Regions from separate parts of the Corallococcus sp. RDP092CA genome, predicted to be linked through region 3. Evidence: riboswitches for the same ligand, from Rfam matches in the RefSeq annotation. Region 3 holds a riboswitch; each other region holds the start of a gene.

Region 1 (4,216 bases), 130 kb from region 3:
AGAAGGTCCTGTGCACGACGGGCCTGAGCGTCTGTGGCGCCGAGTGCGTGGACCTCCAGGGCGACCCGTCGAACTGCGGCGCGTGTGGCACCGCGTGCGGCGCGGGAGAGACGTGTCAGGCGGGCGCGTGCGGCTGCCAGCCGGGCACGGAGGTCTGTGGTGACGCCTGCGTCGCGCTCATGAGCGACCCGCTGAACTGTGGCGCTTGTGGCGCCGCGTGCTCCTCCGGGCAGGTCTGTGAAGCCGGCACCTGCCGCGAGGGCTGCTCCGCTGGCGCCGAGCGGTGCGGGGACAGCTGCGTCGTGCTCGCGGAGGATTCGCTCAACTGCGGCGCTTGCGGCACGGTGTGCCCGGACGTGCAGTCCTGCCACGCGGGCCGCTGCATGTATGACGTGGTGACGGCCTGCTACACCAACGGGCAACTGGTGGGCATCCAGGCGGGGACGGACCGGATGGGGCCCCGGCGGCAGTTCGGCTCGGGCGTGCAGTCGCTGGCGGCCTGGGATGGCGTGGTGCTGGCGGCGGACGCGGCGCGCGCGGTGCTGTCGCAGGCTCCGGCGGGGGCGCTGGGGACGGTGGCGGAGGAGGACTCGCTGGGCGCGGTGGCGTCCTCGCCCAATGACATCCTGGTGGACCCCCCGTATGTGTATGTCCTCGACTCGGTCAACAACACGCTCCAGGTGCTCAAGCGGGAAGGGGCTTCGCAGGGCGGAGGGCTGGGATTGCGCACGGTGGGGCAGGTGAACCTGGGCGCCAACACCAGCCCGCAGGTCATCGCGAAGCGCGGCGACACGTTCTACATCCCGCTGTTCGGCACGGCCGGCTCCGACTTCAAGCAGGGCAACGCCGTGGCGCGCGTCAGCGTGAGCGATCCGGAACACCCCCGGCTCGTGGACACCCTGCCGCTCACGGGCCTGGACCTGAAGTCCTTCGATGGCGGGACGACGATGGCGCTCCCGTACGCGGCGGTGTCGGTGGACGCGGGCGTCTACGTGGCGCTCACCAACCTGAACCCCGCGAATGACTACCTGCCCAACGGGCCCGGGATGCTCGCGCGCATCGACCCAGCGGATGGCGGGGTGCGGGCCATCGATCTGGGCGCGAAGGACTGCCTCAACGCGGGCGACGTGATGGAGGTGGGAGACCAGCTGGTGGTGAGCTGCCTGGGCGAGGCGGTGTTCGACACCACGAGCGGCTACCGGGCGAAGGCGGTGAAGGCCACGGGGCTGGTGCTGGTGAAGGATGACCAGCCGGTGGCCTCGTATGCGCTGTCGCCGGGTTGCACCGGGGGGCCGGAGAACGGCTGCGACCTCGCGGTGGGCGGACGGCTCGCGGTGGTGGGCAACGCCGTGTACGTCACGGACGTGAACGCGGGCCGCGTGTTCGTGGTGGAGGTGCGCGACGGCCAGCTCGTCGAGCGGCGCGGCAACTCCACGCCTCAGGCGGCGGGCCCGGCGCTGGATGCGTGTCCGGTGGACCCCCGGCGCCAGGTGTCCAATGCCATCGACATCGTCGCGGTGCCGTGAGGCATTGGCCCGCCTGTATTGACAAGCACTGCCGTCCGCCATACTCCAGCGCGCGTCGTTGGTACGCCGCATCCGCGCAGGGTGCGGCGTTGAAAAAGGGAACCCGGTGTGAAGCCGGGACTGCCCCGCAGCGGTGAGCAGGAACGAACGCCGTCCCCGCAAGCACTGGCCCTCGGATGGGCTGGGAAGCGACGGCCAGTAGGTGGGTGTCCCGGTGAGGGCCTCCCGCGCCTGCGAGTCCGAAGACCTGCCACGACCCATGCCTCCGGGCATGGCCAGACCGAAGCCTCCGAGGGGAGGTGACGGAGGTCTTCCGCTCGCGCGGCGTGTCGTGGCCTGACGTGTCCCTCGTGCGCGGTCCGCTCTCCGTCCCCGCCCCTTGGATTCACCTCGCCCGTGGGGGCGATGCAAGGGAGCAGTCGCGGATGAAGACAGAGCGGATGATGACGGCGCGGGGACTCAAGGGCTTCACGTGGGTGCTGACGACCCTCGCGATGGCGCTGCTCCACACCGGGTGCGGCGATGAGTGCATCGATGACTTCGACTGCCGCGACCAGGGCACCCCCGCCGCGGGACAGCGCTACACCTGCGTCGAGAACAAGTGCGAGCAGACGCCCATCGCCGTGCCGGACGCGGGCACGGAGACCGATGCGGGCACGGAGACCGACGCGGGCACGGACACCGACGCCGGCACCGAGACCGACGCCGGCACCGAGACCGACGCGGGCACGGAGACCGATGCGGGCACCGAGACCGACGCGGGCACCGAGACCGACGCGGGCACCGAGACCGACGCCGGAACGGATCCGTGCGAGGCCGCCACCTATGACCCGAAGCTGGGCACGCTCCAGCTCCAGGCGGGCTTCGTGGCCGGTGAGGCCGCGACGCTGCCCTCGGCCGCGGGGCCGGTGGGCGTGACGCCCGGTCCCACGTACTCGCTCTACACGGTGGTGTCGGACAGCTACGTCGGCCCGCATGCGCTGTACTCACTGGGCACGTGGCCGCAGGTGTCGCTGGGCACGGCGTCGCTGTTCGACGTGGCCGCTCCCGCGGACCAGAGCCCTGGCGCTCAGCTCTTCCTCAGCAGCTACGTGGAGACGGACGGCCTGCGCGTCCTCACCGGCTACACGAAGTCCGGCGCGGGCTTCCCGGGCTCCGTGGGCGTGTATGACGTCGCCACGCCCGCCAGCTCCACCTACGTCTCCGCGCCGAGCAACTTCTCCGCGGGCGTCGTGCCGGGGGCGTTCCTCATCAACGGCGGCGGGCTCGACACGGTGTCGGCCGGCCTGGCCGTCTACGCGCTGAAGACGGACGTCACGCCGTACACCGCGCTGAAGGTGGGCACGCTCCCTCCGGAGACGGGCGGCAGCGGCTTCACCGCCGTGTCCACCAACGGCGTCGCGATGCTCGGCTACTACTCCGACGAGACCTTCCTCAACGAGGGCCGCGCGGTGGGCCCGGCGGTCATCTCCGAGGCGCTCACCTCCGGCACGCCGTTCGCCGTGGCGGATGCGCCCGCGCTCGACGTGGGCTCCAACTTCGTCGCGGCCGCGGGCCACGGCGAGGGCGTGTCGGTGCTCCGCGGCGACTACGTCCCGCCCGACTACAACTTCGCCGGAACGGACATCTCGCGCTTCGCCTTCACCGTGACGAACGGTGGCGCGACCGTGACCGTGGGCGCCCGTCAGCCCGTCCTCGTCTACGTGGACCAGTGCACGAGCGTCACCGGGATGACCGCCATCGGCGCGGACCTGCTCGTCGGCGTGGATGACAAGAACGGCGCGCGCCTGGTCCGCATCCAGCAGGCCCCGTGAGCATGCCCATGAGGACGGCCCTTCTTCCAAAGTCGTTCGCGCTGGGCGTCACCGCGCTCCTCACCGTGGCGTGCGGCGGCGAGGACTGGCAGGACTCCACCCAGGCCCAAGCGCTCGTGGGGGATCCGTTCGCGGACCGCATCGTGTCCTTCTCTCCGGGCACCGGCGCGGGGTTCGGTCAGAGCCTGCTGCCGGGCATCGTGCTGGGCGCGCCGCAAGGGGATGGCGCGGGCTCGGGTTCGCTGGACGTGCTGTCGCTCGGGCGCAACGGCGTCATCGTCCTGGAGTTCACCGACATCGCGGTGAAGGACGGGCCGGGCGTGGACCTGCTCGTCTTCGAGAACCCGTTCATCAAGCCCAACGGCAAGCCGTTCGCGGAGACAGGCGTGGTGGCTGTCAGCGACGACGGCGTCACCTGGTACGAGTTCCCCTGCGCGTCGTCCGACGTGGCGAACAACTACCCGGGCTGCGCGGGCGTCACGCCCGTGTACTCGCACCCCTCCAACGGCATCCCGGCCACCGACCCGGCCGTGGCGGGCGGTGACGGCTTCGACCTGGCGAGTGTGGGCCTCACCCGCGCCCGCTTCGTGCGGATCCGCGACTCGGGCGCCAACGGATACGCGGGCATCAGCGGCGGCTTCGACCTGGATGCCGTCGCCGTGGTGAACGGCGTGCAGCTGCCGTAGCCGCGCGGAGCGCCGGGGCCGTTCTCCAGCGGACGGTCCTGGAGGCTTCGCGCGTCCACCTGGCGCAGCCGGGCCGGGGGAAGGCTTCCGGGGTGGGGGCGGCGGGATTAGATGCCCGCTGTTCCTCCCCCGGGTGCGCTTCCATGAACCGTCGTCTCGCCTCACTCCTCGTGTTGCTGGGCGTCCTGCT
Region 2 (4,216 bases), 130 kb from region 3:
GGGCTCTGCGGTGTCTCGAGGTTCACGCTGGCTTGTCCGCTCGTCGGTCGCGAGCCAACCCCGGAGGGGGCGGGCTATTTCCCAATTGTGGCCCACTCCCGCCGTCTTCGCGCGTGCAACGCCGGGGCGGGCGACAGGAAATGGCGCCCCTGTGTCCGCCGCGCGAAGGAGGGGCGGACGGCAGGGTTCTGGGGACAACGCGGAGGGGGCACCGGTGCCCTCCCCGTCCGGCCGGGAGGGCAGGGGGCGGGCGCTCAGCCCTCGGCGGAAGGCTTGGTCTGGGAGGCCGCCGGGGCGTCCTCCATGCTCGCCGAGAGGCCGCCCAGCTCCTCGGCGAGGGTCTTGAGCACTTCCTGGGTGAAGAGGATGCGGTCGCGGGGCAGGCGGGCGAGCACGCGCTGCACGGAGGCCTCGACGGTGCCCTCGGAGGGGATGTCCAGCACGCGGCCGGAGTCGGTGAGCGCGAAGAGGGCCTTGCGGCCGTCGAGCGGATCCGACTTGCGCTCCAGCAGCCCGCGCTTCTCCAGGCGCTTGAGCACGCCGGTGAGCGTGCTGGGGTGCACGTGGAGGATGTTGGCGAGCGTGCCGGCGGTGATGCCCGGGAAGCGTCCGACCAGCCGGATGACCAGCCTCTGCGGGCCGGTGAGCCCCAGCGTGGACTCCATCCGCTTGGACGTGGACTGCAGGCCGTGATCCACGGCCCACAGGAGGCGCATGAACTCCAGCACCTCACCCAACTGTTGATGCTGCGGGCCCCGGGACTTGCTGCCTTCCGAGCCTGGAATCGACTCCGGGGCGTGTGTGTCCTTCATGGGCGCATCCTCCCTCACCGCCGGCCTCCCTGTCTTTCTGATGTGGTCCAAAGATGGGCGTGTCCTAGCGCGTCGGCTTGGGGGTTCCAGCAAAATCCGGAAGGGATGCTCGCGGCCGGACGGGGCTGCCCGGCCGGGGGCCTTGGGGGGTGGCATGACGCGAGCGGGTGGCCGGGTGTGTCATCCCAGCCAGAGAGGGCCGCCGTCCCCGGACATGCCGGGACCCGGGAATGGCGGCCCCCGTGAGCCTGAATCAACCAAAGGTTGTATTTGTCATGGGTTCGTGGCGGGTCCCTCCCTTCCCGGCGGCGGGGGGGCGGGGACCTGCTCGACCTTGAGCGTCGTGGGGCCGGTGAGGGCCAGGTGGGCCCTCAGCTTGAGGAACTTCTTCTTTCCGAAGCCCTTGACCCGGACCAGCTCCTCGATGCGCCCGAAGGGCCGCTTCTTGCGGTGCTCGAGGATGCGCTGCGCCGCCTTCTCACCCACGCCCGGCAGCAGGTCCAGCTCCGCCGCCGTGGCCTCATTCAGGTTGACCACCCCCACGTATTGCATGCGCGGGCTGGCGGCGTCCGCGCGCCCCGGCCCCATCAGCATGCAGCCCAACACCCATCCCCAGGCCCACTTCACGAGTGGCCCCCCACGCCCGCCTCCAGCGAGGGCTCGCCCCCGAAGCGGCTGCTGGCCGCGGAGTCGCGCTTCTCCGCCGCCTCGCGCACGTGCAGCTTCCCGTCCAGGGGCAGCACGTCCAGCAGCACGTTGAGCGAGCCGTCCTTGTTGACGAACGCGCTGCCCGCGCGCACCCAGATGCTCCCGCCCTTGCCCTCGCGGATGGAGAACACCGCCAACCGCTTCCCCGCCATCAGCATCGACACGCTTCCCCCTTCAGACTCCCGGGCCACCACGGCCCGGGCACCTCGCTGGCTCGACCGCCTGAGGTCGCGTCCGGGCTTGAGCAGCCCGCGTGCCAGCGGCGTGTTCCTCTGAGGTCATGTCAGCGCACCCGTGCGGCGGTGTGCGCGGCGTCCACGCCCGGGGATGGGCGCGGATGCTCCAGCGCGGGTCTTGCGCGGTGAGAGTCGGGAGATTGTCTCCGCAGTGCGGAGACAATTGGATGCATACCAGGGGCAGCGGGTAGAGCGCTGCCTGTTGGCTCAGTTTGCCACTGTGGTTCCCGGCGCTGAGATTGTCACAGCACTGCTGCGACAAGTGGGGGGACCCCACGGACCGCGCCTTGACGGGCTGGGGGTGACCTCCTAGAAGGACCGGGCCCTTGGGTGCCCATGCCGGGCCTTCAAGAGGGAAGCCGGTGCGAGTCCGGCGCGGTCCCGCCACTGTGAACGGGTTGCCCTGAGGTCCAGGGCCGGAAGCCTCGGCTGTCACCACTTTCGCTCCGGCGAGGGGAAGGTGGAGGGTTCCTTCCAGAAGGGCGCAGCGTGCGCCCACGTCTGGAGCCCGTGAGCCAGGAGACCTGCCCGGGGGTGCGGCAGCGGTCCTGCCGTGAGGCCTTCTCTCTTCGACGGAGAGAGCGGAAGGCGGAGCATGTGGCGCTCGCTTCTCGCCCGGGCCTTCATGGGCCTGGTGCTCAGCTTCCAGGCGCAGGCCCAGGCCGGGCAGGAAACGCCTGCGCCCGAGGCCGAGGCCAGCGAGACGCCCCTCCCTGAGTTCGTCCTCCCCACCGTCGAGGTCATCGGCAAGGACGTCTCCGAGGCCCCCGTCGACGCCGCCCGCCGCCGCGATCCCACCGGCGCCATCACCGTCATCGATGCCCGCGAACGCGCGGGCGAGGCTCGCGACACCGCGGAGCTGCTCGGCGGCTCCGCGAGCCTCGTCGTGCAGGACTCCGGCGGCTACGGTCAGAGCAAGAGCCTCGTGGTGCGCGGCGCGTCTTCCAACGGCGTGCTCGTGTTCCTGGACGGCATTCCGCTCAACGGCGCGGGCGGCGTCGCGGACCTGTCGCTCATCCCCGTCGCGCTGCTGGAGCGCATGGAGATCCTCCGCGGCGCGGCCGGGGCCCGCTACGGCGCGGGCGGCCTGGGCGGCGCGGTCAACCTCGTCACCCGCGCGCCTTCGTCGCGGCTGCTCTCCAGCGGCGAGGTCACCTACGGCAGCTTCGAGACCGTGATGGCCCACGTCGCCGCGTCGGGCGCGCTGCTCGACGGTCAGGCGCTGGTGCTGCTGCACGGCGGCCGCTCCCAGGGGGACTTCAGCTACCGCGTGGATGAGCTGCCCGCGCTCGACGACAACCCGCTCACGCAGGAGGTGCGCACGCGCAATGACGCTCGCGGCGGCGGCGCGCTCCTGAAGTACCGGCACGGGCTGGACGGCGGCGGACGCGTGGACGTGCTGGCGGAGGTGTCGCTGGAGGACCGCGCGCTCGCGGGCACCGTGCAGAACCCCACCGTGTCCCGCCGCCAGGACCAGACGCGCCTGTCGTTGGGCGCTCGCTGGGCACGGCCCTTCGGGGACACGGGCGAGGGCAGCGCTCGCGGCTTCTTCCGCCGCGACTGGCTGGACGTCACCGGCGGCACCACCGGCGTGGACTCCGGCGCGCAGCGCTACACCGTGGGCGGCGTGGAGGTGGAGGGGCGCGCGGTGTGGGGACCCCACGCGCTCGCCGTCACGCTCGCCGGGTCGTCGGAGTCCGTCACGCAGGCCGTGGGCGCGCAGGCCGCGTCCTGGTGGCGCGCGAGCGTCATGGCCATGGACGAGCTGTCCCTGTTCTCCGAGCGCCTGAAGCTCGTGCCCTCGCTGCGCGTGGAGCGCGTGGGGCGCTTCTCGCTCCTGTCGCCCAAGCTGGGCGCGAGCGTGGACCTGGGCCACGGCTTCGGCGTGCGCGCCAACGCGGGCCAGTCCCACCGCGCGCCGTCGTTCCTGGAGCTCTACATCCGCCAGGGCCTGCTGCTGCCCAACCCGGAGCTCAAGCCCGAGCGCGCCCTGTCCGTGGACGCCGCGGCCTTGTGGCGCGATGACGCCTGGAGCGTCACCGCGGGCGGCTTCGCGGCGGTGTACGAGAACCTCATCGCCTACGAGCTGTACCCGCCCATGCTCGCCAAGCCCTACAACTTCGCCGCCGCGCGAGTGTGGGGCGCGGAGGTGGAGCTGGAGGCCCGACCGCGCGCGTGGCTCACCGCCACCAGCAGCTACGCGTGGACCCGCACGCAGAACCGCTACGGTGACCCGCGCTACTTCGGCAAGGAGCTGCCGTATCGCCCTCGCCACAAGTGGGTGGGGCGGCTGCGCGTGGGGCCGGGCTGGCTCAACGGCCGCGCGGAGGTGCTCGTCCAGTCCGCGCAGCTGATCAACCGCGTGGGCGAGGCGCGGCTGTCACTGCCCTCGCGCACCTGGGTGAGCGTGGGCGCCTCCAGCACCTTCCTGCACCGGCCGGACCTCACCGTGTCGTTCGA
Region 3 (4,216 bases):
CCAGCCGCTCGACGAAGTCCTGGCGCACGTCCTCGTGCACGTAGATGCGCGACAGCGCGCTGCACTTCTGGCCGGACATGCCGAACGCGGAGCGGTGGCAGCCCTCCACCGCCGCCTCCAGGTCCGCGTCCTGGCAGACGATGGCCGCGTTCTTGCCCCCCAGCTCCAGCAGCGCGGGCCGCACGTGCTGCTCGGTGAGGACGCGGAACAGCTCCATGCCCACCCGGGTGCTGCCGGTGAAGGCCACGCCGTCCACCGCGGGGTGGCGCACGAGCGCGGAGCCCAGGCCTTCCCCCTCGCCATGCACCACCTGGAGCACGCCGCCCGGCAGGCCCGCGTCCCGCAGCGCCTGGAAGAGGCCCTCGGCGCAGCCGGGGGCGTCCTCGCTGGGCTTGAGGATGACCGCGTTGCCGCCCAGCAGCGCGCCCGCGCTCATCCCGGCGGCCAGCGCGAGCGGGAAGTTGAACGGGGAGATGACGACGAAGACGCCGTAGGGACGCAGCACGCTGCGCGTGTCCTCGCGGGGGGACAGGCGCGCCATGGGCAGGTGGAAGCCGCGCGCGGACTCCACCTGGCCGGCGTAGTAGCGCAGCAGGTCCGCGGACTCCTCCACGTCGCCCAGCGCCTCCAGCCGGTTCTTGCCCACCTCCAGCGTCATCCCCGCGGCCAGCTCCCACCGGCGCTCGGAGATGAGGTCCGCGGCGCGGCGCAGGATGCGGACGCGCTCCTCCCACGCGGTGGCGCCCCACGCGCGCTGGGCCTCCTTGGCCGCGAGCACCACGCGCCCCACCTCGCCGGGCGCGGTGCGGTGGAAGCGGCCCACCACCTCCGACGGCCGCGAGGGATTGCGGCTGTCCAGCAGGTCGCCGCTCGCGTGCGCCTTGCCGGCGATCCACGACGGGTGCTCCGCGCCCAGGCGGGCGCGCACCGTGGCGAGCGCCGCGTCGAAGCGCGCGTGCAGCTCCGTCAGGTCCGCGTCCAACACCGAATAGGTGATGCGAAAGGTCATGACCGCTCCAGGAAACGGGTCAGGCCCCGGGCGAGCAGGTCCACCAGCTCGTCCACCTGGGGCTCGGTGATGATCAGCGGCGGGCCCACCATCAGCAGGTCGCCGTTCGTCCCGTCGGCGTGGCCGGTGTTGGGCCAGAGGACGAGCCCCCGCGAGAACAGCTCCGCGAGCAGCCCCTCCACCACCTTGCGCGTGCGCGGGAAGGGCCGCTTCGTGGCCTTGTCCTCCACCAGCTCCACGCCCGCCATCAGCCCCACGCCCTGCACGGAGCCCACGTGGGGCAGGGGCAGGAGGACCTCGCGCAGGCGGCGTTGCAGGTGGGCGCCCACGCGCGCGGCGTGCGCCACCAGGTCGTGCCGCTCGTAGTAGTCCAGCACCGCCACGCCCGCGGCCGTCATGCACGGGGCCTGGAGGTACGTCTGCGCGTGCATGAAGCCGCCGGAGCCCTGGCGCAGCTCCTCCAGGTGGTCCTCGCGCACCAGCACCGCGCTCAGCGGGGCGTAGCCGCCGCTCAGGCCCTTGCCCAGCACCAGCAGGTCCGGCGTGAGCCCCACCTGGTCGCTCGCGAAGAAGCGCCCGGTGCGCCCGCAGCCGCACATCACCTCGTCGGCGATGACCAGGATGCCGTGGCGGCGGCAGATGGCGGAGACCTGCTCGAAGTACCCGGGCGGCGGCACGGCCGCGCCCGCCGACGAGCCGATGACCGGCTCCGCGACGAACGCCGCGACGGTGTCCGGCCCCACGCGCTGGAGCGTCTCCTCCAGCAGCCGCGCGTAGTGCGCGGCGCCGTCCCGCGCGTAGTCCTCCAGGCCGCAGCGGTAGGGGTAGGGCGCGGGCGTGGTGACGACCTCCGACAGCAGGGGGCCGAAGAACGTCTGGTAGTGCGGCCGTCCGGACATGGACAGCGCGTAGAGCGTGTTGCCGTGGTAGCCGGGCACGCGGGTGATGACGCGCGTGCGCTGGGGCTGGCCCCGCTCCACGCACAGCTGCCGCGCGAACTTCACGGCCGCCTCGATGGCCTCCGACCCCGAGCCGAGGAAGGCCGCCCGCCTCAGCCCCGCGGGCGCGTGCGCGCACAGGCGCGCGGCCAGCGCCTCGGTCACCTCCGTCGTGAAGTGGGTGCCGTTGACGTACGCGACCTGAAGCAGCTGCGCATGGATGCGGTCCGCCACCTCGCGGTTGCCGTGGCCCACGCTGGCCACCAGCGCGCCCGCCGAGCCGTCCAGGTAGCGGCGGCCCTGGGCGTCGTACAGGTAGACGCCCTCGCCGTGGGTGACGACGGGGAACTCGCGCGACAGGTTGCGCAGGAGCACGTTCCCGTCGGGGTAGCGGATGGCGTTCAAAGGCAGACGGCTCCCCTGGCGGCGCGCGCGGGACGCGGCCACGGTGGATGAAAGGAATTGCGTCGCGAAACGGAGGACGTCGTCAGCGGCGCCGCACCCGGGGGCTGGCGCGCCGTGTCTGGCTCCCGTGTCCTGTCACTGCCTCGCGCCGTCTCCGCGGTGTTCCACGCATCGTCGTCCGTCCTCACGGGCGACCCGCGTCGCCCGGCCAATGGCCCGCGAAGGTGGAGGGAGGGGTGTCCAGGCGCGACGCCGCGCACCCGGGCCGCGTGAGGGCCCGAAGACACCGACCCCCACCCCCGCGGGTGGCTGGAGACAGGAGGGATGAGGAGGGAACGTGCCGGGCAAAGTCCTGTGGAAACAAGGCCTTGCGCGGACCTTCCCGCCCTCCCTCGGGGCTCCAGGTCGAACCGTCCGTGGATGTCTCCCACGACACGGATGCGGGCAGGTCTTCGGGCTCGTGAGCGCGTCCGGCACCGGGGTGCCGGAGTTCCTACTGGCCGTCACTTCCCAGCGCCCACGTGGGCGCCAGTGTCATGGACGGCGGTCGTTCTCACCTACCGCTGCGGGGCAGCCCCGGCTTCGGACCGGGTTCCCTTTTCAGCCTGGGCAAACCCAGGCACCAGCATGGCGTCGTCTATACGCCCGGCTTGTTTCAGGTGTCAAGGCAATGTCTGTCATGTCTGGTTCTCCGGCGCGAGCGGCGGCACGGCGGTGGGACGGCGCTCCGCGTCGAGCGCGACGAGGATGAAGCGTCCGCGCGTGCACAGCTGTCGTGCGCCGGACAGGAGGTCTTCGGCGAACAGCTCCACGTCCACGGTGAGGGAGGTGCGGCCGGTGGCGACGACGCGGCCCACCAGCTCCACCAGCTGGCCCTGGCGCACGGGGGTGTGGAAGTCCACGCGTTCGCTGGACGCGGTGACGACGGTGCGCCGCGCGTAGCGGCTGGCGGTGATGAACGCGGACATGTCCATCAAGCGCAGCGCCTGTCCGCCGAAGAGGGTGCCGTAGTGGTTGGTCTGATCCGGGAAGACCATGTCCACCATGCGGGTCTCCGTGGCGGACGGGGGGAGGGAAGGGGACGTCATGAGGAGGGACTCCAGGCCCGAGCGGCCGTGCGCGCCGCGTGCGGAAGGGACACCGGGACACACGGCTCCCGGGCCCGGGGCACGGGCGGTGGCGGACGCGTGGACCGCGAAGGGTTGCCGGACCTTCCCGCGAGGGCCCGGGGTACCGCCCTGGAGGAGACGATTCTCCGCAGGGGCCGGCGGCAGGTTTTCGGACTCGTGGGCGTGCTTCCGGAGCGCGCTTCCCGTTCAGGAGGCCGCGTCCGTGGCGCCTACTGGCCGTCGCTTCCCAGTCCGACTGCCGGACCAGTGCGTCTGACGGCGTTCGTTCCCACTCACCGCTGCGGGGCAGCTCCGGATTCCCACCGGATTCCCTTGCTAAACCTCGCGGACTCCCGCGAGGCACCGTCGGCGGGGCGCACGTTAGACGCGAGCGCTGCCTCCGCCAAGCATCAAGGCCGGGGCCGCAGGTTACGGATGGAAGGCGCCCGCGCTTCCGTGCGAGGAGGCTCGGCATGACTGCTCACCGAGGGTTGGGGGGCCGTGCCCGCGCGCCGGGCAGGCGTGCCCCGCCGGGCGCGGGCCCTGTGGCATCATCCCCGGCAGCCATGTCGCAGACGCCTCGCAAGGTCTCGCTCGTCCTGAGCTACCAGTACCCCGGCAAGTACGCCTTCACCGTGCTCGCCGGCGCCGTGGAGGCGGACCCCGCGCTCGCGGACGTGTCGCTGCACTTCCCTCGCAGCCGCGAGGCCCTGCTGGACACCCTGCGCGCGCGCGTGGACGCGGGCGACACCGTC

The links. Region 3 has a riboswitch for cobalamin ahead of U8525_RS08770 (aspartate aminotransferase family protein). Riboswitches for the same ligand answer to the same signal wherever they lie in the genome.
Region 1: linked by a shared signal. The riboswitch ahead of U8525_RS08255 (hypothetical protein) and the one ahead of U8525_RS08770 (aspartate aminotransferase family protein) in region 3 are both predicted to bind cobalamin.
Region 2: linked by a shared signal. The riboswitch ahead of U8525_RS08245 (TonB-dependent receptor plug domain-containing protein) and the one ahead of U8525_RS08770 (aspartate aminotransferase family protein) in region 3 are both predicted to bind cobalamin.

Annotation. Positions count from the first base shown of each region.
Region 1 covers NZ_JAYESI010000005.1:174,294-178,509, forward strand. Annotated here, with positions in the region: gene U8525_RS08250 (MXAN_6577-like cysteine-rich protein) at 1-1,526, shown strand, start outside; cobalamin riboswitch at 1,569-1,796, shown strand; gene U8525_RS08255 (hypothetical protein) at 1,952-3,340, shown strand; gene U8525_RS08260 (cell surface protein) at 3,349-4,026, shown strand; gene U8525_RS08265 (hypothetical protein) at 4,170-4,216, shown strand, end outside.
Region 2 covers NZ_JAYESI010000005.1:169,880-174,095, forward strand. Annotated here, with positions in the region: gene U8525_RS08225 (DUF4175 family protein) at 1-26, opposite strand, end outside; gene U8525_RS08230 (MarR family winged helix-turn-helix transcriptional regulator) at 255-812, opposite strand; gene U8525_RS08235 (ComEA family DNA-binding protein) at 1,086-1,406, opposite strand; gene U8525_RS08240 (hypothetical protein) at 1,436-1,678, opposite strand; cobalamin riboswitch at 2,068-2,303, shown strand; gene U8525_RS08245 (TonB-dependent receptor plug domain-containing protein) at 2,352-4,216, shown strand, end outside.
Region 3 covers NZ_JAYESI010000005.1:304,465-308,680, forward strand. Annotated here, with positions in the region: gene U8525_RS08765 (aldehyde dehydrogenase family protein) at 1-1,009, opposite strand, end outside; gene U8525_RS08770 (aspartate aminotransferase family protein) at 1,006-2,352, opposite strand; cobalamin riboswitch at 2,778-2,994, opposite strand; gene U8525_RS08775 (acyl-CoA thioesterase) at 3,030-3,440, opposite strand; cobalamin riboswitch at 3,604-3,844, opposite strand; gene U8525_RS08780 (TIGR04013 family B12-binding domain/radical SAM domain-containing protein) at 4,028-4,216, shown strand, end outside.